Regions from separate parts of the Cobetia sp. MC34 genome, predicted to be linked through region 2. Evidence: predicted binding sites of a transcription regulator. Region 2 holds the regulator's gene; each other region holds the start of a gene.

Region 1 (10,038 bases), on a different contig from region 2:
GCGCGCGGCCACTGCGTGCTGGTGCAGTTCGATCATCATGCCAAGCAGTCGCTGCCCATCGAGGGCGAGCTGCGCGCGACCCTGGTCAGCCATGTGCACGAGCACACCGACAGCGCCGAACTGGATGTCCCGGCCCTGCGCGAGGCCGCCCGGGCACTCGGGACGCACAGCGCAGCCTCCGAGGGGAGCGTGCCGGCATGACACCCGCGCTCAAGCTGCTCAAGGGCAAGCCGCACCGCACACTCGAATATGCCCACGACCCGCGCGCTCCCGCCTACGGAGAAGAGGCCGCCCGCACGCTGGGGCTTGATCCCGCCCAGGTCTTCAAGACCCTCGTCTGCCAGCTGGAAGGCGGCAATGCACGTCAGCCGCTGGTGGTCGCCGTGGTGCCGGTCAGCGGTACGCTCGACCTCAAGGCACTGGCACGCGCCTGCGGGGCACGCAAGGCGGCACTGGCCGCGCATGAGGCCGCCGAGCGTGCCACCGGCTATGTGGTTGGCGGTATCAGTCCGCTGGGTCAGAAGAAGCGCCTGCCACTGTGGGTCGATGACAGCGCCGCGACACAGGCGGAAATCTTCATCAGCGGCGGCCGCCGTGGACTGGAGATAGCGCTCGCCCCCGCGTTACTGTGTGAGCTGGGCAATGGTCAGTTCGCCCCGCTGGCCCGTGACGACTGATGACCACGGGCCAGGCACTGCATGATGGACTCTCCATGACGAGCACCCGCCACAGCACCGCGTCAGCGAGGAGGCCCGATGGGCATTCGCTACAGCAAGTGGATCTACCCGGACATGACCGAGCTGCATGCGCAGGTCGAGGCGGCGCTGGAGCACTGGTTCAGTGAGCGCTTCGCCGACTACCCGCACATCAGCTTGCCGGGCCTTGACCCCTACGATTATGATGGCTGGTTCAATCGTCTGGCCCCGGAGCTGATGGCGCGCGGCAGTGACTACTGCGAGCGTGAGTGGCATGGCTATGTGCCGAGCCCCCAGCAGCTCAACCAGGCTTTCTTCCGGGCCGTATCCCGGTCCAACAAGTGTGTGCTGGAGCCTGACCGCAAGCATGGTGATCCTGACCAATCATAGTCCCGACGCGCGGGAGCTCGAGATCATCGAGCGCCAGCTCGGGCGCAAGCCGCGCGGCATCCAGGCCGTGGCCGCCACCGATGGCGAGGGCACTCCGCTGGTGCTGCGCATGCATTCGCTGGTGGACGGCAAGCCCTTCCCGACCCTGTACTGGCTGTGCGATGAACGCCTCAAGATCTCGCTGTCACGCATCGAGGCCGAAGGCGTCATCAAGGGGCTGGAAGAACGCCTCAAGACCGACGAGGAACTGCTAGCGCGCTACCGTGCCAGCCATGAGGCCTACGTCGCCGAACGCTGGAGCTTCATGAGCGAGGCCGAGCGCAGCGCCATCGAGTCCCAGGGCTTCGCCGACCTGATGCGTGAACGTGGCGTCGGCGGTATCCGTGACTGGAATCAGGTGCGCTGCCTGCACACCCAGTACGCCCAGCATCTCGCCTACGCCGAGGGCAACGCCATCGGTCACTGGGTCGATGCCCATTACGACGTGCTGTCCGAGCTGCCCTGAGCCCTGGCGACGATCGATCCGATGCCGTCGGCTTGAATGCAGAAGACGAAGAAGCCCGCCAATTGGCGGGCTTCTTGCGTCGGGACGAGCGTCAGGCCTACAGCGAGTGCGCGAAGACCAGCGCGATGCACAACGGGCAGATCAGGCGCACGTACCACGGCCAGATCTTCCAGAACAGGCTGGACTCGATGTCCGGCGCCCCGCTCTGGATCTCCTTGAGCAGCGCATGGCGCGACATCGCCCAGCCGACCAGCAGGCACATCACCAGCGCGACCAGCGGCTGGCTGTACTGGGTGGTCAACATGATCACCAGGCCGAACAGTGCCCCGAAGTTGGCGGCGATGGTCAGGCTGATGGCCATGATGGCGGCACCGACGGCCAGGGTGGCGGCACGCCGACCCAGCCAACCACGTTCGACCACGAAGGACACCGGCACTTCCAGCATCGAGATGGAAGAGGTGATGCCCGCCACGCTCATCAGCGCGAAGAACGCCACCATCAAGACGTCACCTGCCCCGCCCATCTGGCCGAACAGCGCCGGCAGCGTGTCAAACAGCAGAGTGTCCGAGCTCTTGAGCAGGCCATCGGCATCGAAGATCTCGACGCCCAGATGACGCGCGGCGTACATGGCCGGAATCACCAGCAGGCCGGCGAGGAAGGCGATGCCGACATCGATCAGCGTCACCAGCACCCCCAGACGTGGCAGGTTCTGCTCCGGCCCCAGATAGGAGCCGTAGATCAGCATCGCGCCCACGCCGAGAGACAGCGAGAAGAACGCCTGGCCCATCGCGCTCAGCATCAGGTCGGCATCGAAGATGCGGTCCCACTGCGGCGTCAGATAGACACTCAGGCCTTCATCGGCGCCCGGCAGGGTCAGCACGTAACCGATCAGTCCGACCAGCAGCATCAGCAACAGCGGCATCAGACGCGTGGACCACTTCTCGATCCCGCCGCGCACGCCGCCGACCACGATCGCCATCGTCAAGGCGAGGAAGACCGCCGTCAGCGAGACATTGCGCGTGAAGTCGAAGGTGGTCAGCCAGCTGGCGGCGGAGCTCATGCCCAGCGCCTCGCTGACCGGCGCGGCGGTATAGCCCAGCAGCCAGCCCGCGACGATGGCATAGAAGGCCAGAATCAGACTGGCGGTCAGCATGCCCGCCCAGCCCGCCAGCGCGCCGAAGCGCTTGGTGATGCCTCGACCGAGACTCATGCTGGTGACGATGTTGGCCTGACCATGACGGCCGATGACCAGCTCGGCCATCAAGGCCGGCCATGCCAGCAGGAAGGCCAGCACCAGATACATCACCACGAAGGCCCCGCCTCCGTTGTTGGCCGTCTGGGACGGAAAGCCCCACACGTTGCCAAGTCCTACTGCCGAACCAGCGGCGGCCATCAAGAAGCCCAGCCGACTGGCAAAGCGTCCGCGCACCTGCGCCATCTGCCTCTCCTGCCTTGTTGTTCCGCGTCCGTCGAAGACGACGTCGCGATGAGTCCACGCTCGCCGAAGGCGGCGTCGCGATGAGTTGGGGTGCATCCCGATGCAAGCTCACGGGGCGCCAGCGCCCGCCAGCCGTCGCCTGCGGGGGCGGCAAGGGTAGCAGAGCAGGCCCGCGAATGCAGGCGACAACGCCGAAAGTCAGCACGTGCCCGCGTTGGCCACGGGGCAATGCCGAGTTCCTCACCGGCGTCATAGCGTCGCCGCACAACTCGCGTAGGATAGGAAGGACATGACATCAAGGCACGGCAGCCAGCAGTGAGCGCCGCCGAGAAACATTCAGGAGAGCAACATGCATCGCATCTGTGTCTATCTGGGCTCCCGCGAGGGCGTCTCCCCACAGCACCGCCAACTGGCCGAAGCCCTGGGCACGGCCATCGCCGAGCGTGGCTGGGGACTGGTCTACGGAGGCGCGCGCGCCGGGCTGATGGGGGCGTTGGCAGATGCCGCGCTGGCAGCGGGCGGTGAGGTGATCGGCGTGATCCCCCAGGCACTGGTACGCAACGAGAAGGCGCATACCGGTCTGACACGCTTGATCGAGGTGGCGGACATGCATGAGCGCAAGGCGCAGATGGCCGCACTGGCGGATGCCTTCGTGACCCTGCCCGGCGGGATTGGCACCCTGGAGGAGTTGTTCGAGACCTGGACCTGGCAGTATCTGCGCTTTCACGCCAAGCCGATCGCCGTCCTCGACAGTGACGGCTTCTTCGCGCCCCTGCTCGAGTTTCTGGACCGCACCGTCGAGGCGGGCTTCCTCGATGCGGACACTCGCGCGCGCCTGATCAGCGAGCGCGAAATCGCGCCCCTGCTGGAGCGACTGGCGCCTGAGAGCTGAGAGCTGAGAGCTGAGGCCTGACAGTCTGGCGCGTCACTCCCCATCAAGCGCATGACGCCAGCGCCATGGGGAGTGACTCTGCGAGCGACCGTCTCAGTTCCGCGTGCTCTTTCAGCAGTGCGCCTCAGCTCAGCGCCGTCTCACCAACAGCCTCAACGGCGTCGTCCGAGGCGGCCTGCTGCTGGGCGGGTTTACCGATATAGCGCGCCCGCTTGCTGGCGGTGACCTGCTCGACATCGACCATCACCAGGCCGTCGATGCAGTAACCGAAATCGGCGTCGACACTGAAATCGAGGAAGCGGGTGCCACCGGGCTCGGTGACCTCGGCGTACTGCTTGTAGAGCGTCGGCACCGTCACGCCCATCGCATCCAGCTGGGCACGCAGGCGGCGGAAATCGCCATCGGCGTCCTGACCATCGAACAGCCGCTCCGCTTCATGGGCGGCGCTGCCCGGCACGCTCTGGGCGACCGGTGCCCGTGCGCGCGCCAGCCCCTCATCATCCCCGTAATAGTGACGGTAGTAGCTGACGATCAGTGCCCTGGCGGCCTCCGGATAGCTGTTGGAGAGCGTGACCGGGCCGAACAGCCAGCGAATCTCGGGATGACAGCGCAGATAGGCACCCAGCCCCTGCCACAGGTAATCGAGGCTGCGCCGCCCCCAGTAACGCGGCTGCACGAAGCTGCGCCCCAGCTCCAGACCGTCCTGCATGCGCTCGAACATCTCCGGCGTGAAGCGGAACAGGGTCGGACTGTAGAGCCCCTTCTCGCCATGTGCCGCCATGATCTTGCGTACCTCACCGATGCGATAGGCACCGGCGATCTCGAGATCGGCGTCATCCCACAGCACCAGATGACGGTAGTGGGCGTCATAGCGATCGATATCGCGCCGCTCACCGGTGCCCTCGCCGACCCGCCGGAAACTGATCTCGCGCAGACGACCGATCTCGCGCATCACGCTGGAGCCGGGGAAGGCATCGAACAGATAGATCTTCTTGCCGTCGCGGGTCTCGCCCAGCAGTTCACAGGGCGTCAGTTCCTCACGCAGCGCCTGGCGTTCCTCCGGATGGCCGATGGCCTTCTCGGTCACGAACAGGCCACGCTTGCCGCGCCCGATGCGATACAGGTGCTTGCGCAGCAGACGCGTCTTGGCGTTGGTATTGAGGGCATCACTGTCGAGGCGCTCCAGCGGGATCAGCTCGCCGATGCGCAGCTTGAGCTGCCGCTCGCGCTGGCGAAACATCTCGTGGGCCAGCAGGGGCGTGCCGAAGCTGCGGTTGATCGATGACAGCGCATAGAAGAGCGTCGAGTTACGCCCGCTGACGTGGATAGGCAGCACCGGCGCGTTGGTCTTGCGCGCGAAATGCAGGAAGCCCGACAGCCACTTGCCATCGCGCGGCCCGGTCGGGCCTGCACGCGAGACCTCACCGGCCGGGAAGATGATCACGGCTTCTTCATTCATCAGCGCATCGCAGATCTGACCACTGCTCTTGCGATAGCCACGGCGACTGAGGTTGTCCAGCGGCAGCAGCAAGGGTGCCAGCGGCTCGACCTTCATCAGGATGTCGTTGGCGACGATCTTGACGTCGCGGCGCACTTCGCCGACCAGCTTGAGCAGTGCGAGGCCATCCAGTGACCCCAGTGGATGGTTGGCGACGATGACGACACGCCCGTAGGCCGGAATGTTCTCGCGCTCCCGCGAGGACACCGAGTACCCGAAGGAGAAGTGATCGAGCACGCGGTCAATGAAGTCGAAGCCGCGCTGGTCCGAGTTCTCGCCGAGGAAGGCATTGATCTCGCCCTCATGCACCAGGCGCCGCAGCATGGCCAGAGCTGGCCGCCGGATCAGCGGGTGACGTTTGGCAAAGGCAGGATACTTGGCAGCGATGACGCGGGCAGTATCGATCATGCTCTCTCCTTGGCCGCACGGAGTGCGGAACGCGATGTCTGGATCATGGGGCTTGATATCACGTCAGGTTCGCGCCACTTCATGACAGATGCGTCACAGTCCCCGTACAGTGAGATGACAGTCGCCCACGTGATCCGCGGCCGATGCGCCCCGGCACAGAGATCATCCGCGTACGAACAGGCAGCGCGACTGCCACGCCAAGGAGAGAGCGAATGTTTGCGATAGCCGTCGAGAATGAATCACTGGTCTGGCAGGAAACCGAGGCCCCGCACGGGATCGCCTCGGATGAGGTGCGTATCGAGGTGGCCTGGGCCGGCGTCAACCGCGCCGACCTGATGCAGCGTGCCGGGCAGTATCCGCCACCCGAAGGTGCCAGTCAGATTCTGGGGCTGGAGGTCAGCGGTACCATTCGCGAGGTCGGCCGCCACGTCGAGCGCTTCAAGGTCGGTGATCCGGTCTGTGCGCTGCTGTCCGGTGGCGGCTATGCCGAGGAGGTGGTCGTCAATGCCCTGCAGGTGTTGCCGGTGCCGGAGGGCTATAGCCTGCGAGACGCCGCCGCGCTGCCGGAGATGTTCGCCACCGCCTGGCTGAACCTGTTCATCGAGGGCAACCTCAAGCACAAGGAGCGCGTGCTGCTGCACGCCGGTGCCAGCGGCATCGGTACCACCGCCATCCAGTTGTGCGGGCTGTTCGGACATCCGTGCTTCGTGACCGTCGGTAGCCAGGAGAAGCTGGAGACCTGCCTGCGACTCGGCGCGGATGCCGGCTGGAATCGCCACGATGGCAGCTTCGTCGAGGCCGTGAACGACTGGGGTGGCGCCGACATGATTCTCGACCCGGTGGGCGGCGGCTATCTGGCCGACAATCAGCAGGTGCTGAAGCAGGATGGCCGCATGGTATTGATCGGCCTGATGGGCGGGCGCATGGATGAGCTGGATCTGGGTCGCATGCTGATGAAGCGTCAGCGCCTGATCGGCTCGACCCTGCGGTCGCGCTCCCCCGATGGCAAGGGCATGGTGCTGGATGCGCTCTACGTGCATGTGTGGCCACGCCTGGCACGGGGTGAGCTGCGCCCGCATATCGACAAGAGCTGGCCGATCCAGGAAGCCGATGCCGCGCATGCCTATGTGCAGGACAACGCCAGCACCGGCAAGGTGTTGCTGGCGGTGACGGGCGCCTGAGCCTCGTCATGGCGCTGATGACATCAGCATGAAAAAAGCACCAGCATAAAAAAAGCACCAGCATAAAAAAGCGGCAGCCCAGTGGGCTGCCGCTTTTTTGGCTTTATTGGCGCTATCTCGTGCTCACTGCTCCGCCTGACAAAACACCCGGCCTGACAGCAGTGTCGCTCATGCCGCCAGGCGTAGACCCCGAGGCACCTGGCAGAGGCTTATTCGCTGCGCCCGATCGACTGGGCTTTCTGCCAGGTGAGTTGCAGCAGACGGGCGTCGTCTCCGGCGCGATGGCGCTGGATGCCACCCTCGGCGATCACCGCTTCCTTGAGCTCCGCCCAGCAATTCAGCTGCTCCTCATCGAGCAGCCGTCTGAGCGCCTCGAGACGAAAGCGCGGCAGCATGCCGGCATGATAGAACAGCAGCGAGAGCCAGGTATTGTCGTAGCCCCAGCTGTCGCTGTAGGCGATTCCGGCCTCACCCAGCTCATCATTGACCCACTGCGCCACCTCACGCACTGGCCGCCCTTCGCGTGCCAGCCGTGCCCGTGAGATGCCGTGCAACAGCTCCGCCTTCGGGTCCCAATGCACCCACTCATCAAGAGGCTGTATCAGGAAGGCGCAACTGCTGCCGTCGGCACGCGCCAGCCCGATCTCGATCGGATAGCTACCACGGCCAAAGCCGGAGGCTTCAATATCGAGCAGAATAGGCAGCGTCACACGAATCTCCCAAGGTATCTCAGGCAGACAGGGCCCGGGCGAGAAGAGGTTGAATGTCCTCAGGTTACGGGAATTGCCCCCTGCTTGGCGAGTCCTGAGCGCGACGCTGTCAACGCAGGCATCAGGTCGATCTGCTCCATCACGCTGGCATCACGTTCAAGAGACGCGCGCGGGAGGGCCAGAGACGACAACGCCCTCACGAAGAGGGCGTTGTCAGTGGCAGCGAGGGCAGTACCGCAGCTGGTACATCTGGTCAGTGCAGGTCTGCCTCGCCACCCGTGCGGGCGTGGGCTTCCCACTGCTCGGCCTTGTGCGGGCAGACCGCCAGACCGAGGGAGCCTTCACGATAGGCACGCGCCAAGCGCTGGGCCGCGAGAGCATGGCGGCACTCGGCGGCACGTGCGTACCAGGTCACGGCCTTGGCCGGATCGCTCTGATACTGGGCACAGCCATACTCATAGATACGCGCCGCCTGATACTGGGCATGCACGTCGCCGGCCTGCGCGGCCTTGATGACGAAACGCGCGCCCTTGGCCTTTTCCTGAGCGGAGTTGCCGCGCTGGAACAGCATGTGCCCGTACAATGACAACGCACCGGTGTGACCGGCATTGGCGCAGTGATTGAACAGACGCATGGTCAGACGATGCTTCTGCTGAGAGCCGGACAGCCAGGAGGCGTGGAACAGACGCTCCGCCAGGCGGTATTTCAGTCCAGTCATCAGGGTTGGGGCCTGCGGCATGACGAGTAACCTTGATACAGAATAAGAGGGGTGACGCCGTGTCCTGGCCCGATCCTGAGCCCGCGACGCTATTCTCCTTGCCAACACTGTCAGTTTGCCCTTGCGGGCGGCCTAGAAAGACTGCTCCCCTGACAGCGGGGCGCCAAGCATACTCGCGCAATCGGGGGGACTCAAGCCCGCCTTGTGGGTTTTTGTTACGCTGCTAATATGTGCGCCATCCTTGGGGTAAAGTACGCGCGCGAACCGCGCGCCACACGCGTGCTGGAAGCACTCGTCCTGCCCGCTACATTGACACCTACCCGATAGGGGAATCCTGCATGCAACGTAGAGCTCTTGGCCGTACTGGCATCGACGTCAGTCTGCTATGCCTTGGCACCATGACCTTCGGCGAGCAGAACAGCGAAGCCGATGCCCACCAACAGCTGGACCGTGCGCTCGACGCTGGCATCGACTTCATCGATACCGCCGAGATGTACCCGGTGCCCCCGAATGGCGAGACCCAGGGCCGTACCGAGGAATACATCGGCAGCTGGCTGGCGGCTCGCGGCAATCGTGATCAAGTCAAGATCGCCACCAAGGTCACCGGCCCGGGCATGGATTACCTGCGCGGTGGTTCGCGCCTGACGCGTGAGCAGATCATCGCCGCCTGTGACGACAACCTGCGTCGCCTGGGCACCGATTACATCGACCTCTATCAGCTGCATTGGCCGGACCGCAAGACCAACTTCTTCGGCAAGCTGGGCTACCAGCCGACCGAAGACGAAGACATGACGCCGCTGGAAGTAAGCCTGTCGGCACTCGGCGAGCTGGTCACCGCCGGCAAGATTCGCGCCGTGGGTCTGTCCAACGAGACGCCGTGGGGCGTGATGCAGTGCCTGAACCTGGCCGAGCGCCTGAACCTGCCGCGCGTGGCCAGCGTCCAGAACCCGTACAACCTGGTCAACCGCAGCTTCGAAGTGGGCCTGGCCGAGTTCGCGCACCGCGAAGATGTCGGCCTGCTGGCCTACTCGCCGCTGGCCTTCGGCACACTGTCCGGCAAGTATCTGGACGGCGCCCGTCCGGAAGGCGCTCGCCTGACGCTGTTCGAGCGCTTCCAGCGCTACAACGCCGAGCCGGCTCAGCACGTCATCGCCTGCTACGTGGACATCGCGCGCCGTCACGGCCTGAACCCGGCCCAGATGGCCCTCGCCTTCGTCAACACTCGCCCGTTCCTGACCAGCAACATCATCGGTGCCACGACGATGACCCAGCTGGAAAGCAACATCAAAAGCCTCGAGGTGGAGCTGAGTGAGGAAGTGCTGGCCGAGATCGAGATGATCCACAACACCGCGCCCAACCCGTGCCCCTGAATCGCCTCTGACCCGTAACGGATACACAACCCCGACAGGCCGGTCATCATGACCGGCCTGCTCGTGACCAAGGACCCCTCATGAATCCCGCTGAATTGAGCATGATCCTCATGGCTGTCGCCGCCGGTGCCATGATGCCGATTCAAGCTGGCGTCAATTCCACGCTGGCCCTGCAGACCCACAGTTCGCTCATGGCTGCCATGGTCAGCTTCGTGGTCGGCTCGATCGCGCTG
Region 2 (10,038 bases):
CAGTCGGCCGCTGGTCTACGCGACCGCGCTGGTGCTGGTGGTCGTGATTCTATGCCTCAATCTGAGTGCCATTCGCCTGCGTCACATGCTGGCACAACGTTACAAGGGAGCCACCGAATGAGGCGTGACTCTGAACAGCCCAAGCCCCAGTTGTTTCTTCAGGAGACGCCTGCGCGGCCGGCTGAGGACATCTGCCTGGAAACCCGCCACCTGAGCCTCGATTATCAGGCACGTGTCGGCAAGGAGAACCAGACGCGACGCGCACTGGAGGATGTCAGCCTGCAGATCGCACGCAAGCGCGTGACGGCCTTCATCGGCCCTTCCGGCTGCGGCAAGTCGAGTCTGTTGCGTACCTTCAATCGCATGACCGATCTCGACGAACAGTCACGTCTTTCCGGCAAGGTGCTGCTCGAGGGCGAGGACATTCATGCGCGCGGCGTGGACGTGCCGATGCTGCGCCGCCGGATCGGCATGGTCTTCCAGACGCCCAATCCCTTTCCGATGTCGGTCTACGAGAACGTGGCCTTCGGGCTGCGGCTGGTCGGCGAGAATGACAAGCGCCACCTCGATGACAAGGTCGAATCCTGCCTGCGCTCCGCGGCGCTGTGGGAAGAAGTGAAGGACCGCCTGCACGACAGCGCGCTGGGGCTCTCGGGTGGCCAGCAACAGCGGCTGGTGATTGCGCGGACGCTGGCGGTCGAGCCGGAGGTGCTGCTGCTGGATGAACCGGCCTCGGCGCTGGACCCCATCTCGACGCTCAAGATCGAGGAGCTGATCCGTTCGCTGCGCTCGCGTCTGACGCTGATCATCGTCACGCACAACATGCAGCAGGCCGCGCGGGTCTCAGACGATACCGCCTTCCTGCATGAGGGCCGCCTGGTGGAATTCGCCCCGACCGATCAGCTGTTCACCAACCCGCGGCGCCGCCAGACGGAAGACTACATCACGGGGCGTTTCGGTTAGCGCTCTCATGCGCGAACGTGCAGCCAGGTAGCCTTTTCGCCCTGATATTGCTGACGATGGCGGCCAGATACCGCCTTTGCGCCATGGGTGAAACATAACTGCAATCAAGTGTCGGCATGCTGAGGGGGAGCCCGCTGTGTCAGTCAGTAGTGGGCCATACTTGTCACGTCATTCATGTCACGCCCCCTGACTCGGTGGGCGACTTTCCGGGAGAGGGAAATGGATATCACCAGCGATTCGCACGGCAAGCATATCTCAGAGCAGTTCAATCACGAGCTGGATGCACTGAAGACACACCTGCTGGCCATGGGCGGACTGGTAGAGAAGCAGCTGCAGGATGCCGTCACGGCATTGCTGGAAGGCGACAGTGAAACCGCCACGCGGGTGCGCGACAACGACAAGGCTGTCAACGACATGCAGCTCAAGATCGATGACGAGTGCACCCGGGTGCTGGCCCGCCGTCAGCCGGCGGCCTCCGACCTGCGCCTGGTGCTGGCCGTCATCCGCGCCACCTCCGATCTCGAGCGTATCGGTGATGAATCGAGCAAGATCGCACGCAATGCCATCTCGCTGGTCGAGAACGGCCAGAGCCCGCGCGGCATGGTCGAGGTGCGTCACCTCAGCCAGCACGTGCGCAGCATGGTGCGTGATTCCCTGACGGCCTTCGCGCGCTTCGATACCGACCTTGCCCTCAAGGTACTGCGTGAAGACGCCTCGGTGGATCTGGAATATCAGAGCGCGATGCGCTCGCTGATGACCTTCATGATGGAAGACGCGCGCCAGATCACGCCGGTGCTCAACGTGATGTGGATTCTGCGTGCGCTGGAGCGCATCGGTGACCACGCCGACAACCTGGCCGAGTACGTCATCTTCCTGGTCAAGGGCGTGGACGTGCGTCACACCGATACCCATGACCTGAAGCCGCAGGACCTGGACAAGAAGTGAGCTGACGCGCTTCCCTGCCCCTGTGTCGCCTCTTTCGCCCCGCTCCTGCTTACCGGCAGGTCGCGGGGCGATTGCGTCGTGGGAGCGCGAGCGGTGTCAGGCGGCCGACAGCTGCGCCGCGCAGGCGGGAGTGCTAGGGTGTGGCTCCGGCCAGCCCGCTGGCTGGCCGGTTCTTTTGAGATGACGAGGACGTCGCATGATTGATGCCGTATCGGCGCTGGTCCGCGGGACCCGCATGGTCTATACCCCCGGGCTGCGCCGCTTCGTATTCGTACCGCTGGCGATCAACCTGGTGCTCTACAGCATCACGCTGTGGGTGTTGTTCAACCAGTTCGGTGGCTGGATCGATTACTGGATGCTCAAGGTACCGGCGTGGCTGGACTGGCTCAGCTGGTTGATCTGGCCGGTGCTGGTAGTGAGTCTGTTGCTGGTGGTGTTCTTCACCTTCAGCCTGGTGACCAACCTGATCGCCGCGCCCTTCTACGGCATTCTGGCCGAGAAGGTCGAGCATCGTCTGGATGGCACCCTGATCGATGATGACCGTGGCCTGATGAAGATCGGCGTCGACTCGCTGGGGCGTGAAATGGCCAAGCTGGGCTACTTCATCCCGCGCATGATCGCGCTGTTCATCATCGGCTTCATCCCGGGTCTGAACCTGCTCTCGCCGCTGTTGTGGGGGCTGTTCTCGGCCTGGAGCATGTCGATCCAGTATCTCGACTACCCGATGGACAACCATCAGGTCAGCTTCGGCGACATGAAGCAGCGCCTCAAGGCGCGCTGGTGGCCCTCACTAACCTTCGGCGCCGCGGTGTTCGTCATGACGCTGGTGCCGCTGGCCAATCTGCTGTTCATCCCGGGCGCCGTCGCCGGGGCGGTACTGATGTGGCAGAGCCACTACCGTCAGTTGCCGGCGCCGCGTCGTTGAGACAGCCTGTCGCAGAGATGGCTTGTCGCTGAACTGACTCGTCGCTAAGTTGGCACGTCGCTGAAATAGCCGCAGCGTCGTCTGATTGACCAAACGAAACGCCCCGCAGTCGCCTCCTTTCGAGGTGGCCGCGGGGCGTTCTGCGTTGGGCTGGCGTCCGGGGCAAATCATCACTGAATCAGCCCATTACTGGGCTAGCGCACTGCTGGCCTGGGGAGCGCTCGCCTGACAGGCGCGCTCGTCGGGGAAGTGACAGCGGAAGCGCGCACCCTCGCCGGGGTGGCTGTCGATCTCCAGATGGCCCTGATGACGAATCAGCACATGCTTGACGATGGCAAGCCCGAGGCCGGTGCCTCCCGTGGCGGTGCTGCGGCCCTTGTCGATGCGGTAGAAGCGCTCGGTCAGGCGCGGCAGGTGCACCGGGTCGATCCCGTCCCCGTCATCTTCCACCTCGACCAGCAGGCCCTGGTCATCCGCCTTCCAGCGCAGGGTGATATGGCAGTCTTCGGGGGTGTAGCGCACCGCATTGAAGACCAGATTCGAGATCGCGCTGCGCAGTTCCTGCTCCTCACCGCGCAGTGACAGGCTGGCATCGGCCTCGATGGAGAAGGTGTGGCGCCCCTGGGACAGGCCTTCGGCGTCGTCGCGGATATGGCCGAGCAGGGCGCTCATGTCGATGCAGCGACCATTGTCGGACAGCTCGTCGGTTTCCAGGCGTGACAGGGTCAGCAGGTCCTCGACCAGGTGCTGCATGCGGTCGGTCTGGCTCTGCATTTGGCCCAGTCCACGCTGCCAGCGCGGTGGCAGGTCATCGGCGTAATCGGAGTAGGTCTCGAGATAGCCGGCCAGTACCGTCAGCGGCGTGCGCAGCTCATGGGAGACATTGGCCACGAAGTCGCGGCGCATCTCTTCAAGACGATAGAGGCGGGTGACGTCACGCAGCATGACCAGACGCTCGTTGTCACCGAACAGGGTGATGGAGATCTGCAGCGTCAGGTTGTCAGACAGCGGCGACTGGAGCGTCAGCGGCTCGCGGTAGGCCAGCCGATTGAAGTAGTCGATGAAGACGGGGTCACGCAGATAGTTGGTGATGTGCTGACCGCGGTCGTGGCTGGCCTTGAGACCGACCAGCTGCTCGGCAGCGCTGTTCCACCATTCCATGTCACCGTGGTTGTCCAGCATCACCAGGCCGTCGCGCATGGCCTCGGAGGATTCCTGGATACGGTTGAGGATGCTGCGCAGTCGCTCCTGAGCCTGACGCTGGCCCTTCTGGTAGCGGTAGAGACGATCGAGCAGGTCTCCCCAGACGCCATCGCCGGGCGGCGGCTCTTCATGGGGATTGGTGATCAGCCAGGTGTAGAGGCTCTTCAAGTGCTTGAGATGGACGAACAGATACAGCGAAAGACCCAGCGCCAGGCCCCAGCCCAGATGGCCCAGCAGGCCACCGATCAGGCCGAAGCCACCGGCAAGGTAGCCGAGGCGCCATAGCTCGTTGGTCCAATAGCGCATGAATCCCTCAGGCCTGAGCGCTGAAGCGGTAACCGGTGCCGCGGACGGTCTGGATCAGATGCTGATGGCCTGTGCCCAGCGCCTTGCGCAGGCGACGGATGTGCACGTCCACGGTGCGCTCCTCGACATAGACGTTGCCGCCCCATACCTGATCGAGCAGCTGGCTGCGCGTGTAGGCACGCTCCTGATGCGTCATGAAGAACTGCAGCAGGCGATATTCGGTCGGGCCGACATCCAGCGAGTTGCCGTGGGCGGTGACGCGGTGGCTGGCCGGGTCGAGCATCAGGCCTTCGACTTCCACCGCCTCCTCGACTCCCTTGGGAGTGGTGCGACGCAGCACGGCCTTGAGACGGGCGACCAGCTCGCGCGGCGAGAATGGCTTGGTGATGTAGTCGTCGGCACCGGCTTCCAGGCCTTGAATCTTGTTGTCTTCCTCGCCCTTGGCGGTCAACAGGATGATCGGCAGCTCCGAGGTGGTCTCGTCACGCTTGAGACGCCGCGCGAGCTCCAGGCCACTGGTGCCCGGCATCATCCAGTCCAGCAACAGCAGATCGGGCTTTTCATCGACGACGATGGCGTGGGCGTCCTGGGCATTGTCTGCCTCCAGCACGCGGTAATCCGCCATTTCGAGGGCAACGGCGATCATCTCGCGAATCGAGGATTCATCGTCGACAATCAGTACGGTCTTGGAGCTCATCGCTAGATCCCATGCAGCAGTCGGCGCACGCGCCAGAATGACAAGTCGATGACGATTACAACCCGCTTATATGACAACGAGATGACAACTGCCAGCATGGCAGCTTGCACGCAAGCCTGCCAGCCACCTTGGAGGCGCGGCAGGCAGGCATGAACCGTGGGCTGGGGAGCAACAGAGGGCTGGGGTTGCTTTAAATTAAATAATACTAATGTTTATACAGGAGTCAGCTCATCGGCCAGGTCGCCAGGGCGATACCGGCGAAGATCAGCAGACCCGTCCAATGATTGTTGAGGAACGCCTGGAAGCAGGGCGCACGCTCACGCTCACGGATCAGACGTTGCTGCCAGACGAAGGTGACGGCGGCGGCGGCCAGCCCCAGCCAGTAGAAGATGCCCAGCGTCAGGTGCAGGCCGATGCCGATCAACACCGCCAGCATGCCCAGCTGCAACAGGCCGATCATCAGCTTGTCGGCACGCCCGAACAGCACGGCGGTGGACTTGATGCCCACCTTGAGGTCGTCGTTGCGATCGACCATCGCGTAGGCGGTGTCGTAGGCCACCGTCCACATCAGGTTGGCCGCGAACAGCCACCAGCCGTAGGTCGGTACCTCCTCCAGCGTCGCGGCGAAGGCCATCGGAATCGCCCAGCCGAAGGCGGCGCCCAGCACCACCTGGGGCAGATGATGGAAGCGCTTCATGAACGGATAGCTGGCCGCCAGCAGCACGGCGACGATCGACAGCAGCACCGTGGTCAGGTTGGTGAAGCACACCAGCACGAAGGCGGCCGCGACCAGCCCCCCGAACAGCGTCAGCGCTTCGCGCTCCGAAATGCGACCCGAGGTCAGCGGCCGGTCACGCGTGCGCTCGACATGCTTGTCCCAATGGCGGTCGGCGTAGTCGTTGATCACGCAGCCGGCGGCGCGCATCAGATAGACCCCGGCGATGAAGATCAGCAGGGTCGTGCGCTCGGGAATGCCATCTGCCGCCAGCCACAGTGCCCACAGAGTCGGCCACATCAGCAGCCAGGTGCCGATGGGGCGGTCCAGCCGTGTCACGGCGAGGTAGTCGGCCAGTCTGGAAGGACGCGAAGCGGCGGAAGTGGATGACGCGGTCATCGGGGCTCCTGGGCGGGTGGTAGTGGGCAAGGGAAGAGAGAGAAACGAGGCCAGTCGGCCGCAAGGCTCAGGGCAGCTGCAGCGCGTGCTGGAAGGCCGGTGTGAAGCCCTCCTGCACCAGCACCTTGAAGCGACCGTGCGAGAACATCGAGCGGCGCATCCACAGGCTGGTGGTGCGGGCCAGCGGTCTGGGGCTCGAAAGCACCAGCGGGGCACGGCTGACATCGATGGCGCTGCGGGTCAGGTCGGGCTGGCGAAACAGCCAATGGCCCAGCGAGCGCTCGCCCAGCGTCGAAAGGCGATGACCGTGGGCCAGGTCCAGCGCCGCCAGCGAGCGTGCGATCACCCATGGCGTATCGCCATGACAGAGTGCCACTTCGCGTCGCCAGACATGCCGGCGTGGGCCGATGCCCAGCAGGCGCGCCTCATCCAGCCGCGCGGGGCCGGTGTCCTGCAGCAGCAGGCGCACGCGCAGGCCCTGAATGGGCTGGCCATCGCGTTCATCCTGCTGTTGCATGGCGCTTGCAAGACGCTGGGTCAGCGAGTCCGTCGAGGAGAGCCACGCCCACCAGCCGGCCGGCATGACACCCTGCAGCGCGGCAGCCGGCTGCCAATGACGGCGCACCGCCGCCGAAGCAACGGGTGCGGTGCGCGTGGGCGAAGGCCAGCGAGGCGCAGGCTGGCATAGGGTCTCGGTTGACGGATGAGGCGCCTCACAGGTGGAGGTCTGTGGCGTGAGCGCTGCGCGATGAGGCTCGCCTGCTGGGCATCGGACCACGGTGAATTCCCTGTCAGGATGACGAAATGGCGAGTCTAGCATGGCCGGGCGGCAAGGCCTTCCGCTCAGGCATGCCTGCACTGCTGGCGGGCTGGTATGCTGGGCGCATTCATCGGCGTTCATGACGGACGCTGCTGGCGCTCTTTCATCAGCGCTTCCCTCGGATCGATCTCAGGAGATGGTGCCATGCGCGACCCTCGCACCCTTGTCATCATTGGTACCGGCATGGCGGGCATTGGTCTGGCGCGCGCGCTGCGTGCGCGTGACAAGGACAGCCGGCTGATCCTCATCAGCCAGGACAGCGGCCACGATTACGCCAAGCCGATGCTGTCCACCGCCTTCGCCAAGAAGATGTCGGCCACCGACCTGTCGCGTCAGGCGCCGGTGGCGCTGGTGGACGAGCTGAATGCCGAGCTGCGTACCCATCAACGCGTCACTGCCATCGATGGTGATGCCCGCCAGCTATGGCTGGGCGAGGAGTGCCTGGCCTATGACGAGCTGGTGCTGGCACTCGGCGCCGCGCCGCGTCGTCCCTTCCCCGTCGCCGCGGAAGTGGCCTCACGCGTGCAGAGCATCAATGACCTCGACGACTATGCGGCCTTCTGCGCGACGCTGGCGAAGGCCCGCGAGCGCGGGGAAGACGGGCACGTGGTGATTGTCGGTGCCGGACTGGTCGGCTGTGAATACGCCAATGATCTGACGGCCGCCGGCCACCGCGTCACGCTGGTCGCGCCTGAGGAAACTCCGCTGGATGGGTTGCTGCCGCAAGCGCTGGGGCAGCGTCTGGGTGTGGCGCTGGATGGGCTCGGTGTGACGCGTCGCCAGGGCGAGATGGTCGAGACCATCGCCGCCAGTTCAGGCGAGGAGGCCGAACGTCAGGCCGCGCCGGTCGAGGTGCGCCTGCAGAGCGGTCGTCGCCTGACGGGCTCCGTGGTTCTGCTGGCCACCGGGCTGGCGCCGCGCATTCGTCTGGCGCAGGCCGCGGGTCTGAGCGCCGGTGGTGACGGCATCCGTGTCGACCGCTACCTGGCCACCTCCCAGCCGCATATCTGGGCGCTGGGCGATTGCGCCAGTGTCGAGGGCGTCAATGCCATGTATGTCCAGCCGCTGCAGATGGCTGCGCGCACCCTGGCGGCCAACCTGTGTGGCGAGCCGAGCGTGCTCGACTGGAAGGCGTGGCCGGTGCTGGTCAAGACACCGGTCTTGCCGGTGGTGGCCTATCCGCCGCGTTCGGCCGTGGCGCGCTGGGAAATCACCGGTGAAGGCGATGACCTCGAAGCGCGTGCATTGGATATGAACGAACGCTTGATTGGATATGCGTTGACAGGCGCCGCCGTTCGCAGGAAAGTCGAGCTAGCGCGGCAGGCGCCGCCGTTGCTAGGCTAGGCGATGCCATGATCGATGGTCGTAAATCCCTTGCTGCCAGCGCGGTCAGGCACGATAGTGAATGCTCCGTCAGACATGCTGCTCAGCGAGTGTCGTCTGACAGAATGCTGCCATCGACAGGTTTGATACGGCAAAGCTTGCCGGGAGCGGATTGCGTCGCCGCCATACGCCACCGCTAGCAAGTGCAAGAACAACAATGGAAACGGCGGCTTGGCCGCCCGTGCAGAATGCCAAACCAGGAGGGCTTTTCATGCGCAAGCCAGAACTCGCTGCGGCCATCGCCGAGCGTGCGGATCTATCCAAGGACAAGGCCAGTCAGGTACTGAACGTGATTCTCGACGAGATCACTCATACCGTGGCCAAAGGCAATGACGTCTCACTGATCGGTTTCGGGTCATTCACCGTGCGCCAGCGTGCGGCGCGTACCGGCAAGAATCCTCAGACAGGCAAGCCGCTGACCATCCCGGCCAGCAAGACCGTTGCCTTCAAACCCGGCAAGTCGTTGAAGGATGCAGTGACCAAGTAACCTCGGCTCGTGCTTCAGCGCAGACCCGGGGTGGCTGTCGTCATGGCTTTCAATCGTCGTCATCAAAAGCCCTGTCGGCTGTCATGCTGATGCCACCGGTTCCGCCCTGCGGGGCCGGTGGCATTTTCATATGGCCTGCGTGACCGACGCTTCGCGATTCAAGGAATGACACCATGAAGCTCAAGATATTGCTGTGGGTGCTGGGTCTGCTGCTCAAGCGGGCCTTCAAGCGTGACCCCGAATTTCGTGCCGAGCTGGAAAAGCGTCCACTGGACTGGGGTGTCGCGACCGAAGACATGAGCATCGCGCGTCACTACCGCATGTCCCACGCGGGCGTCACCACCGGCAGTGGCCTGCCGGTGGATACCGAGCTTGAGCTGCGCTTCGCCGATAGCGACAGTGCGGTGGCCTTCCTGCTCAAGCCTTCGCCGCGTGCCTTCCTGCAAGGCCTGATGGACCAGCGCGTGCGTCTGGTCGGCGATTCGGCCCAGCTCAACCGCTTGCAGTCATTGCTCAAGCGCATTCGCTGAATGATCCTGTGCCGTGCCTGCATGAACGAAAGACGCCCCGCTGAGAGAATCAGCGGGGCGTTCTTTTGTCACGAGCAGTTGTCACGAGCAGTTGTCGCGAGCTTTTCTTTTGCCACGAGCTTTTCCTGGGGGCCTCACAGCAACTGCTTGAGGCCCGGAATGCCTTCGAGCACCTGATCGACCACGCCATCGCCGGCTTCTTCGCGCGCATAGCTCAGCGTCTCATCGGCCACGCCGCGCGCCTGGTCCATGTTCAGGTCCAGCCCCATCAGCTTCTGGCCCAGTTCCAGCGCACCGCCACCGCTGCCGCCGGCGAAGGCGCTGACGGCGCCCAGCAGGCCGCCCATGAGGCCACCGCCACCGGACTCGGCGGCTTCCTCGCCTGCGCTGCCGATCAGGCCTTCCGCTCCCGGGATGGCGCCCAGCAGTGAAGCGGCCGGGCCATCCGGCCCCTGCTCACGCACGAACTTGAGAACCATGCCGACCGCCTGCTCGGCGATTTCCGGTGATAGCCCGAGGGAGCCAGTGACGCGTTCGATTAGAGGATGCATCGGTATTCTCCATGAAAGCCAATGAGGTCAGGAGTCTTCAGAGTGGCACGTCGCGGCGATTCGACATTCGACGCGCCTGCCAACGCTTGCATGCGCCATGGCTCTCGGACACGG
Region 3 (10,038 bases), on a different contig from region 2:
CCGCTATCTGGACGGCTTCTGGGAGCTGGTCGACGAGATTCTCAACGCGGTGCTGTTCGTGCTGATCGGCCTCGAATTGGTACTGATGCCGATCACGCTGACCTCGATCGGCATCGCGCTGGTGCTGGTGGCGGTGATCCTGCTCTCGCGCCTGGCGCTGATCGGCCTTCCGCTGAGCCTCTTGCGCCGCTGGTACACCTTCCGCCCCGGCACCACGCGCGTGCTCACCTGGGGTGGCCTGCGCGGCGGCATCTCGGTGGCGCTGGCACTGGCGATTCCTGAAGGCGACTTCCGCGAGCCGCTGGTGGTCACCACCTACATCATCGTGCTGTTCTCGATCCTCGTGCAGGGGTTGAGCATCGGCAAGCTGGTGACGGCGGTGGTCGGCGATCGCAGCCTCTCGGGAGAGTCGAACGACAAGCACTGAGTCAGAGTTGGCCAAAGCAAACGCCCCTTCACTGGCAGCAGTGAGGGGGCGTTTGCGTTTCGGTCGCGAGGCGCCAGCCAAGGGCAGTTTGCTGGCGGGTCAAAGGGCCACCAGGCCTTGGGCAAAGACACCGCTGAGAGGTTTCACCTCACCCGCTTGCATCGTGCGAGCGACAGCGGGCTGGCGCATCAGGGTCAGCAGCAGGTCGCGCCCCGCCAGCAGCGGGTCGACCACCGGCAGGCCGATCTCTGACGCGATGGCATCACGCAGCGGCCCCATCGCAGCGCAGCCCAGCACGATGCTGCCGGCACCGCTGGCTCTGGCGTGTTCACAGCTCTCCAGCAATGCCGCGGGGGGAGTGCGCGCCTCGGACAGCGCGAGTACCGGTACGTCACAGGCCAGCAGCGCCTTGCACAGAGGGCGCATCGCATAGCGCTCCAGCAGCTGCTCGGACATCGGCAGCGTGCTGGTCATGCTGGTGACGATGGCAAAGGAGGGAGCCGCCAGCGTGGCCATGTGCATGGCGGCCTGGGCGATGCCGATCACCGGCACGGGGCTCAGTTCACGGGCGGCCTCGAGGCCGGGGTCACCGAAGCAGGCCAGCAGATAGCCATCGGCGGGCGGGGTCTCCAGCAGGCCCTCACGATCACGGGCGATCAGCGCCAGCAGCGCGACCACCGCCATGGCTTCCTCCACGGCGGTCTCGATGCTGGGGGCGCCATGCTCGGCAGTCAGCACCTCGAGGTGGACGTCCCGGGCGAGCTGCCGTTGCAGCGAGTGCGCCATCTGCTGACTCATCGCCTGGCTGGTGTTGGGATTGATGACCTTGAGATGCAACATGGCGGGCTCTCTCATGATGGGGGCTCGTGATGGACTTTCGCGTGTCGGGCTTTTTCGTGATGGCGCGCGTCGGATGCAGGGCCGTACGAGCGGAGCACACAAAACACGAGCAGCATCCGTGCCAGTCGCGGCGACACCTGCTGGCGCAACGTTCGTTTCATTGGCGGTGCGCTGCTGTGGTGCATATGGCTAATACAGCGGAAGTTGATGGTGCCTGATGTCTAAGGGGTTGCCGCGCGCATGGCATTACTGGCAGGGGTGTTGCGCAGAGCGGGCCCTGGGGAAAACGCTTGGAGATTGAAAATCCGCAACAAGTGTTTCACTGGCACGCTTGTTGATAAGGGGAGGGTATGGCGAGGCATGACGCCTCGTGACTGGCCCATGGCCCACAAGCCCCTCTGGAGACAACAATGACACCCCAGACTCCCCCTGATCTGAGCAACGCGAGCAAGCGGCTCATCAATGAGGACCTCGCCCCCTGCGAGCAGAACTGGAACTGGTACAACATCTTCTCGTTCTGGATGTCCGATGTGCACAGCGTCGGTGGCTACGTCTTTGCCGCCAGTCTGTTCACCCTGGGGCTGGCCAGCTGGCAAATTCTGGTCTCGATGCTGGTCGGCATTCTGGTGGTGCAGGTGTTCGCCAATCTGATCTCGCGGCCCAGCCAGCAGACGGGGGTGCCCTTCCCGGTGGTCTGCCGTCAGTCCTTCGGCATATATGGTGCCAACATTCCGGCGATCATCCGCGGGCTGATCGCGGTGGTGTGGTACGGCATCCAGACATATCTGGCGGCGCATGCCTTGATGCTGGTGCTGCTGCGCTATGTGCCGTCGCTGGAGGGACTGACCGAGACCCAGCTGTTCGGGCTCTCGCAGCTGGGCTGGTACTGCTTCCTGTTCATGTGGGTGCTGCAGGCGCTGGTGTTCTGGTGGGGCATGAATGCGGTGCGCCGCTTCATCGACTTCGCCGGGCCAGCCGTCTATGTGGTGATGTTCGCGCTGGCGGGCTGGATCGTCTGGCAGGCCGGCTGGGACAACATCAGCTTCACGCTGGGCAGCAAGACGCTCTCTGGCAGCGACGCCCTGTGGCAGATGGTGATCGCCGCGGCACTGGTGGCGGGCTACTTCGCGGGGCCGACGCTCAACTTCGGGGACTTCTCGCGCTACTGCGCTACCCCCGGGGATGTGAAGCGCGGCAATTTCTGGGGCCTGCCGGTCAACTTCCTGCTGTTTGCCGTCATCACCGTGGTGGTGGTGTCCGGTACGCAGCCCATCTTCGGCGAGATGCTGCATGACCCGATGGAGACCGTCGCCCGCATCGACAATGGCGTCGCGGCAGCGCTGGGCATCCTGACCCTGGTGCTGGCGACCATCGGCATCAACATCGTGGCCAACTTCGTGTCCCCGGCGTTCGACTTCTCCAATGTGGCACCGTCCCGCATCAGCTGGCGCATGGGCGGCATGCTCGCCGCCGTCGGCTCCATCTTCATCACGCCGTGGAATCTGTTCAACAACCCGGAGATCATCCAGTACACCGTGGGCATCCTCGCCGCGGCCATCGGCCCGGTGTATGGCGTGATCCTGTTTGACCACTATCTGGTCAACAAGGGCGGCATCAACACCAAGGCGCTGTTCACCGACAGCGCGGAAGGCGAGTACTTCTTCGAGAAGGGCGTCAACGTCGCGGCGGTCAAGGCGCTGCTGGTCTCCTCGGCGGTGACGCTGATCATCAGCTTCCTGCCGCTGGGCGACATCACCCACTTCACGCTGTTCATCGGCGGGCTGATGGCGGCAGGGCTGTATGGCATCTTCTCGGGGTACTGGCTGGGAGATGCCGCCTCTGCACGCATCTATGTGCCGGCCGGGGTGCGCCAGAAGGTGTCATGACGCTCAGGCCGTGAGCTGGCCGTGACCTGGTATTGCCTTGGCCTTGGCTTTACCTTCAGCGCCCTGCTGTCGCCATCGAGGTGGATGACGACAGCAGGGCGCTTTCGTTCGTGTTGCCGGCGCGTTTGTGTTGCCGACGCCTCTTTGCCCTTGCTTCGCCTGGCCGGCCTGATGACACAGCACATTGTTCTATCAGGCAGACGGTAATCTTGCGTTTACTGATCAACTCTTTATTCCAGTGAGGTGTGCTCTGCGCGCGGTGTAACATTGGCTGATGCTACCGAGTGTCGAGGATGGAACATGCCGCTTCATGAACATCTGATATTGCCGGGCAGGGACGGTTCGGATATCGAAGCGCAGCACTATCGCACGCGAATCAACAATACCTTCATCATGTTCGCCATGGCGTGCTTCGCCTGCTTCCTGCTGTTTGACTATTTCCAGGTGCCGTCTGCCTGGCAGGCATTGTGGGTGGGGCGGCTGATCATCTTCCTCTGCTGCCTGCTGTGCATCCTCCAGCTGCGCCGCGGCGATGCGTACGCGGACAGAATCCTGCTGGCCGGTGCGATACCCGCCAACCTGTTCTTCTGCTTCGGTGCCGCGCTGATTCCGGATGCGCTGACGCTGACGTTGTGGAACCTGAGTTTCTCGACCTGCATGCTGATCGCCATGCCCGCCTGGCTGGTGTGGGGCTGGCGCTACCAGCTGGCCAGCAGCCTGCCGCTGATACTGTGTTATGTGCCCATCTATGTGTGGCTGAGTCCCTTGTCGTTGACGACATTGGCCGGTGCGGGTGGTGCCTATATCCTGGGGACCCTCTTCATTGCGCCGGCACTGGCGCATGCCCGAGCCTCGACCTTCCATCGCACCATCCGGCTGCAGCGCACGCTGGAGGCGCGCAATCTCGAATTGCACGACATGAATCAGCGGTTGCTCACCCAGCAGAACGAGCTGGAATACCGCGCCAATCATGATCTGCTGACGGGGCTGCCCAATCGCCGTTTCGGCTTTGATTTTCTCGAGCGGATGCTGGCCGAGAGCACGAGCACCCGGCAATGCATGTCGATCCTGTTCGTGGATGTCGATCGCCTGAAGCACGTCAACGACAGCTTCGGGCACGCCGAGGGCGATCGCCTGATCCAGCTGGTGGCCCGGAGTGTCGCCCAGGCGGCCGGTGAAGACGGGCTGGCATGCCGCCTGGGCGGCGATGAATTCCTGGTCGTGATGCCCGGAGCCTGTGATATGGCCAGCCAGCAGGCGACGACCCAGCTGATGCGCCATCTTCAGGAGCAACGCCTGGAGCAGCAAATTCCCTTCCCGGTCGAGGTCAGCATCGGGCGCGTCACCCACGACCCGGTATTGCAGGGCGATGTGGATGTCGATGATCTGATCCATATCGCGGATGACCGCATGTATCGTCAGAAGCGCGCTCGGCGGCGGGCCATGGCGGGCGCCAACGACCCTCAGGCGTAAAAAAGCCCGCGATCTTCCCTTCATTCATGCTGCAAGTGATTGATGGCAATGGCTGTCATCGCTTTTTCATGTCGCTGTTACGGGTATGTCATCGCCTCCCCTCAGTCTTGCTGGGCAACGACAGGGGCCATCTGGGCCTCGCCTGTCGATTCCGCCTGGCAACCCAGAGGTGACTGACATGACCGCTCCGCAATCGGCTCCCCGTGCTGAAATGCCGCCTGCTCCCGACGCTCTCGGTCAGGTTCGCACGCTGTTCATCTCCGATGTGCACCTGGGGACCCCGGACTGCCAGGCGGCGCTGCTTGCGAAGCTGCTGCGTCGCGTGCGCCCCGAACGCCTGTATCTGGTCGGCGATATCGTCGACCTGCTGGCGATGCGCAAGCGTGCGGTGCTCGACAAGGACCAGCAGGCGCTGGTGGCACGGGTGCTGCGTCTGGCGCGCAGTGGCTGTGAGGTCATCTACATTCCCGGCAATCATGATGCCGCCTTCCGTCGCCTGTGCGGCCTGAAGCTGCACAACGTGAGCATCGAGCGGCGCGCGATCCATACCACCGGCAGCGGTCGCCGCCTGCTGGTCTCCCACGGCGACGAATTCGACACCCATGTGCGCATCGCGCCGTGGCTGCTCAAGCTGGGCGATGGCATGCACGGCTTCATCCTGTCGCTCAATCGCTGGTGCAACCGCGCGCGTGGCATGTTCGGGCTGCCGTACTGGTCGCTGGCCAGCGCGCTCAAGCGTCGTAGTGGCACCGCCCAGCGCTATGTGGCCCAGTTCGAGGAAGCCGCCATGCGCCAGGCGCGTCTCGAAGGGCTGGATGGCTATGTCGGGGGGCATATCCACCAGGCGGGCTTCCGGGTCGAGGAAGGCGTGCTCTACTGCAACGACGGCGACTGGGTCGAGCACTGCACCGCGCTGGCGGAAGATGCCGAAGGCGCGCTGCACCTGATCGACTGGCAGGGTCAGATCCTCGAGACGGCGCCGCGCCATCTGATGCCGCGTCCGGCGCCGGCCGCGACGCCCGACGCCGTCACGCCTGAGATGGCCGGCGCCTGAGCCTCACCCCAGGCCGCTGATCGCCAGCATCCATGACAGATACAGCGGGATGATCAGCGGCGCCGCCAGGGTGGTCAGCATCACCGCGATCGCGCCCTTGGCCGGCTGGATATTCAGCTCGATGGCCAGCACGACCACATTGGCGGCCATCGGCACCACGCCCAGCAGCAGCAACACCTGCGCCAGCACCGGGTCGAGAGCGAACAGGCTGCCCAGCAGCATCACGCTGCCCAGACTCAGCAGCGGCCACATCACGAAGCGCAGGCCGGTTGCCGCCAGAATGAAGCGCGGGTCGATCTCGCGCAGGCTGACACCGCCCAGCGTCATGCCGATGATCATCATGCCCAGCACCGTGTAGCTGTACTTGAAGTAGTCGAGTCCCTCCATCACCGCCCCCGGTACCTCGAGCCCCAGCGTCCCCACCAGCAGGGCGGCCAGAAAGGCGTAGATCAGCGGCAGACGCACGATCTTGACCAGACTCTGGCGCATCGAGAACTGCCCGCGCGCACTGACATAGAAGCCCAGCGTGAACTCATACAGCGTGATGCCGAGCAGGCAGAACAGGTACTGGGCCACGCCTTCCGGCGGCAGCAACAGCATCGCGACCGGCAGGCCGAAGTAGCCGGTATTGCCGGTGCCCGAGGAGAAGGCGAGCAGGGCGGCTTCCTGCGGCGGGAAGAACTTCGCGGCCAGTGGGCGCACCAGCAGGCAGATGCTGCTGGCCAGCGAGAACAGTCCCAGCGTCAGGCCCAGATCACTCAGCGATGGCTCGCCGAGCACCAGCCCGCGGAAGAAGGTCAGCGGCGCGATCACATAGATCAGCAAGGTGGCGATGGGGCGCGGGTCGATCGCGAGGCGGCGTGCGCAGAGGGCGCCGAGAGCGACGAAGGTGATCAGCATCCAGAGCGGTTGCTGCAGATCGATGTGGTCCATCACGGTTCCTTGTGAAGCGTCATTGTCCTTTTGGCTCATCATGCCGTGTGGCCCCTGTCAGCGTCATCCCATGAATGACGCGCATTGCGTCTTTCCTTGATCCGGCTGCGCATCGCGTGGTTGCGCGGCTGGTGAGGGGCAGGACTGAGGGACAGGACTAAGGGGCAGGACGCCACTGTCAGCAATGGTTATAAACACGCACTTTCTTATATGAATGGTATTGAAGTTGAGGCGAAAACCTTTCATTGGCCGGGGTCGGCGGCGGCGGTCAGAATGCTCGATATGCAGTACAGGGGCGGTGGCGTGACGTGCCGGACGTGTATTGCTGCACGCACACCGCGAAGTGTGCGGCGATAACGACATCAATGCCGGACACGACGACCACGAGGGCCGCCCCATGAGTGCAAGCGAACATCCGTCAGGGATCAGCTTCGAATTCTTCCCGCCGAATACCGAGGCCGGGCGTGAAAAGCTCAAGGGGGTTCGTGATCAGCTGGCGGCGCTGGAGCCGGAGTTCTTCTCCGTCACCTATGGCGCGGGCGGCTCCACGCGCGAGCGCACCTTCAACACCGTGCAGTCGGTCAGCGCCAGCGGCATCTGTACCGCGCCGCACCTGTCGTGTGTCGGCAGTGACCGCGGCGAGCTGCGTGAGATCCTGGCGCAATATCGCGAGCAGGGCGTCAAGCGCCTGGTGGCGTTGCGCGGGGACCTGCCCTCCGGGATGGGCTCGCGCAGCGAGCTGCGTTATGCCAACGAGCTGGTCGAGTTCGTGCGCGAGGAGACCGGCGATCACTTCGAGATCGCGGTGGCGGCCTATCCGGAGTGCCATCCGCAGGCCGACAACTACCACAGCGATCTCGAGAACTTCGCGCGCAAGATGCAGGCCGGCGCCGATATCGCCATCACCCAGTACTTCTTCAATGCCGATGCCTACTTCCACTTCGTGGAGCGCGCGCGTGCCGCCGGTATTCAGCAGCCGATCATCCCGGGGATCATGCCGATCACCAACTACACCCGGCTGGCGCGTTTCTCCGATTCCTGCGGGGCGGACATCCCGCGCTGGCTCCGCCGGCAGCTCGAGAGCTATGGCGATGACAGCGAGAGCCTTCAGGCCTTCGGCACCGAGGTGATCTCGCGCATGAGTCAGCGTCTGCTGGATGGCGGCGCGCCGGGCCTGCACTTCTATACCCTCAATCAGGCCGAACCGTGTCTCAAGGTGCTGGAAAATCTGGGGATCTCTTCTCGTTGAGTCACGCGCGCCGGGCGTGCACGGCAAGTAATTGGAAGAGCGCCATTGAATGTGACGTCGCTCGCCCTGAGGTCTGACGGGTAGCCGCTAGTGACAGCGGCCCGCAAGCCACTCAAGGCGTCAGCAGTGACGCCGGCCTCAGTGATGGAGAGATTGCTCATGAATCACGAGACACAGCACACGGCATCCTTTACGACCTCTTCCAGAAAGCCCCTCAAGACCGCCGCGACGGTGGCGCTCGGCGCCTGGTTGTTCGGCGGCGTCGCCCAGGCCGCCACCGAGGTGGAAATGCATCGCGTCAGTAGTGATGGCGTCGGTGAGTCCGTCGGCAGTGTCATGGCCGAGGATACCGATGATGGTCTGCTGCTGACGCCGAAGATCGAGGGGCTCGAGAGCGGCATCCACGGCTTCCACCTGCATGCCAATGCCAGCTGCGAACCGGCCGAGAAGGATGGCGAGACCGTCGCCGCCGCCGCGGCAGGTAGCCACTTCGATCCAGAAGAGACCGGTACCCACCAGGGCCCCTACGGTGATGGCCACCTCGGTGACCTTCCGGCGCTGAGCGTCGATGCCGATGGCAAGATCTCGCTGCCGGTGCTGGCACCGCGCCTCAAGGAAAGCGATCTCAGCGGTCATGCGCTGATGATCCACTCCGGCGGTGACAACTACACCGATACGCCCAAGCTGGGCGGTGGCGGCTCGCGCGTCGCCTGCGGTGTGGTCGACTGATCTGTGATCAATTGATCATCCTGCCGAGATGACATGAAAAAGCCCCGCCAATTGGCGGGGCTTTTTCATGTCGCAGCGCTACAGCAGATGTCAGTGCAGCTTGCCGGGATCCAGAATGCGCACCGGCTGAACCTCATCGCTCGCCGGCGTCCCGCGAGGGTCGCTCACGCGCGTGGAGATCTCGGCGAGGGTCGGCGGTTCCTCGATGGCTTGCTGTTCGAAGAAGTCGCAGGACACGCAGTCACGGTAGCGGGTCTCGTCCTGCTCCCAGGTGCGCAGGCGGTCCATTGCTCCGCAGCGCGGGCAGACGGCACCGGCGATGAAGCGCTTGATGGTAGACATGGTGCCTCCAGTCAGGGTCAGGGTAGGTCTGGCAATCCCGCCTCGGGCGGATGATGCGCCATATGATACGCCCCCGACCGGTAAAGGTCAGGGGCGCATGGTCAGCGGCTCGTGGTCAGGCTTGCGCCATCACGAGACGGGGCGAGATCAGGCCGCCTGGGCACTAATGCCGGAGTGACGCAGCAGGGCATCGACCTGCGGGTCACGGCCACGAAAGGCGCGGAACAGCTCGGCGGCGTCACGCGAGCCACCGCGTGCCAGTACCTCGTCACGGAAGCGCTGGCCGGTGGCGGTATCGAAGACTGCGCTTTCCTCGAAGGCACTGAAGGCGTCTGCCGACAGCACCTCGGCCCACTTGTAGCTGTAGTAACCCGCGGCGTAACCGCCGGCGAAGATATGGCTGAAGCCATTCTGGAAGCGATTGAACTCGACCGCCGGCACCACGGCGACCTTGCTGCGCACCTCGTCGAGCAGTGCCTGGACATCGCTGGCCGACGGCTTGTCGAGCTCATGATGCAGGCGGAAGTCGAACAGCGAGAACTCCAGCTGGCGGACCATGGTCATCGCCGCCTGGAAATTGCGGGCTGCCTGCAGGCGCTCGAGCATGTCATCCGGCAGACGCTCGCCGGTGTCGACGTGACGTGCGATCAGATCCAGCCCTTCACGCTCGTAGCAGAAGTTCTCCATGAACTGGCTGGGCAGCTCGACGGCGTCCCAGGCCACGCCATTGATGCCGGAGACTTCGGCGACTTCCTGACGGGTCAGCATGTGATGCAGGCCGTGACCGAACTCGTGGAACAGCGTGACCACTTCATCGTGGGTCAGCAGTGCCGGGCGATCGCCCACCGGACGGGTGAAGTTGCAGGTCAGGTAGGCGACCGGCAACTGCAGGCTGCCATCCTCGCGGCGACGACGCACGCGGCACTCATCCATCCAGGCACCGCCCCGCTTGCCTTCACGCGCGTAGAGGTCGAGATAGAAGCCGGCGATAGGGGTGTCATTCTCGATCACCTCGTAGTAGCTGACGTCCTCGTGCCAGACCGGCACTTCGCGCTGTTTGAAGGTGATGCCGTAGAGGCGGTTGACGACCTCGAACAGCCCGTCG

Evidence for each region. The regulator PhoB, encoded in region 2, activates phosphate uptake and scavenging genes when phosphate is short. The targets are predictions, from matches to a motif close to TGTCATANNNNTGTCANA.
Region 1: olsF (bifunctional ornithine lipid synthase OlsF) is a predicted target of PhoB. The motif match lies at 5,907-5,924, and genes of this name have one in related genera.
Region 3: IZU87_RS11705 (UDP-2,3-diacylglucosamine diphosphatase) is a predicted target of PhoB. The motif match lies at 4,680-4,697, and genes of this name have one in related genera.

The regions. Positions count from the first base shown of each region.
Region 1 is NZ_JADPPY010000025.1:3,640-13,677, reverse strand. Features, by position in the region: partial or broken gene IZU87_RS12750 (acyl-CoA thioesterase) at 1-102, shown strand, start outside; gene IZU87_RS12745 (aminoacyl-tRNA deacylase) at 198-677, shown strand; gene IZU87_RS12740 (hypothetical protein) at 756-1,085, shown strand; gene IZU87_RS12735 (DUF501 domain-containing protein) at 1,063-1,590, shown strand; gene IZU87_RS12730 (sodium-dependent transporter) at 1,688-3,028, opposite strand; gene IZU87_RS12725 (LOG family protein) at 3,378-3,920, shown strand; gene olsF (bifunctional ornithine lipid synthase OlsF) at 4,045-5,826, opposite strand; gene IZU87_RS12715 (NAD(P)H-quinone oxidoreductase) at 6,039-7,007, shown strand; gene IZU87_RS12710 (3'-5' exonuclease) at 7,217-7,717, opposite strand; gene IZU87_RS12705 (tetratricopeptide repeat protein) at 7,971-8,456, opposite strand; gene IZU87_RS12700 (NADP(H)-dependent aldo-keto reductase) at 8,774-9,805, shown strand; gene IZU87_RS12695 (DMT family transporter) at 9,886-10,038, shown strand, end outside.
Region 2 is NZ_JADPPY010000038.1:17,942-27,979, reverse strand. Features, by position in the region: gene pstA (phosphate ABC transporter permease PstA) at 1-121, shown strand, start outside; gene pstB (phosphate ABC transporter ATP-binding protein PstB) at 118-963, shown strand; gene phoU (phosphate signaling complex protein PhoU) at 1,183-1,908, shown strand; gene cysZ (sulfate transporter CysZ) at 2,105-2,833, shown strand; gene phoR (phosphate regulon sensor histidine kinase PhoR) at 3,020-4,342, opposite strand; gene phoB (phosphate regulon transcriptional regulator PhoB) at 4,350-5,039, opposite strand; gene ubiA (4-hydroxybenzoate octaprenyltransferase) at 5,263-6,153, opposite strand; gene IZU87_RS15105 (chorismate--pyruvate lyase family protein) at 6,221-6,778, opposite strand; gene IZU87_RS15100 (NAD(P)/FAD-dependent oxidoreductase) at 7,118-8,317, shown strand; gene IZU87_RS15095 (HU family DNA-binding protein) at 8,568-8,843, shown strand; gene IZU87_RS15090 (hypothetical protein) at 9,017-9,373, shown strand; gene IZU87_RS15085 (DUF2780 domain-containing protein) at 9,508-9,924, opposite strand.
Region 3 is NZ_JADPPY010000020.1:37,209-47,246, forward strand. Features, by position in the region: gene IZU87_RS11685 (cation:proton antiporter) at 1-427, shown strand, start outside; gene IZU87_RS11690 (aspartate/glutamate racemase family protein) at 527-1,282, opposite strand; gene IZU87_RS11695 (NCS1 family nucleobase:cation symporter-1) at 1,678-3,153, shown strand; gene IZU87_RS11700 (GGDEF domain-containing protein) at 3,454-4,626, shown strand; gene IZU87_RS11705 (UDP-2,3-diacylglucosamine diphosphatase) at 4,805-5,680, shown strand; gene IZU87_RS11710 (AEC family transporter) at 5,684-6,613, opposite strand; gene metF (methylenetetrahydrofolate reductase [NAD(P)H]) at 7,011-7,862, shown strand; gene sodC (superoxide dismutase family protein) at 8,022-8,591, shown strand; gene IZU87_RS11725 (YheV family putative zinc ribbon protein) at 8,682-8,933, opposite strand; gene prlC (oligopeptidase A) at 9,081-10,038, opposite strand, start outside.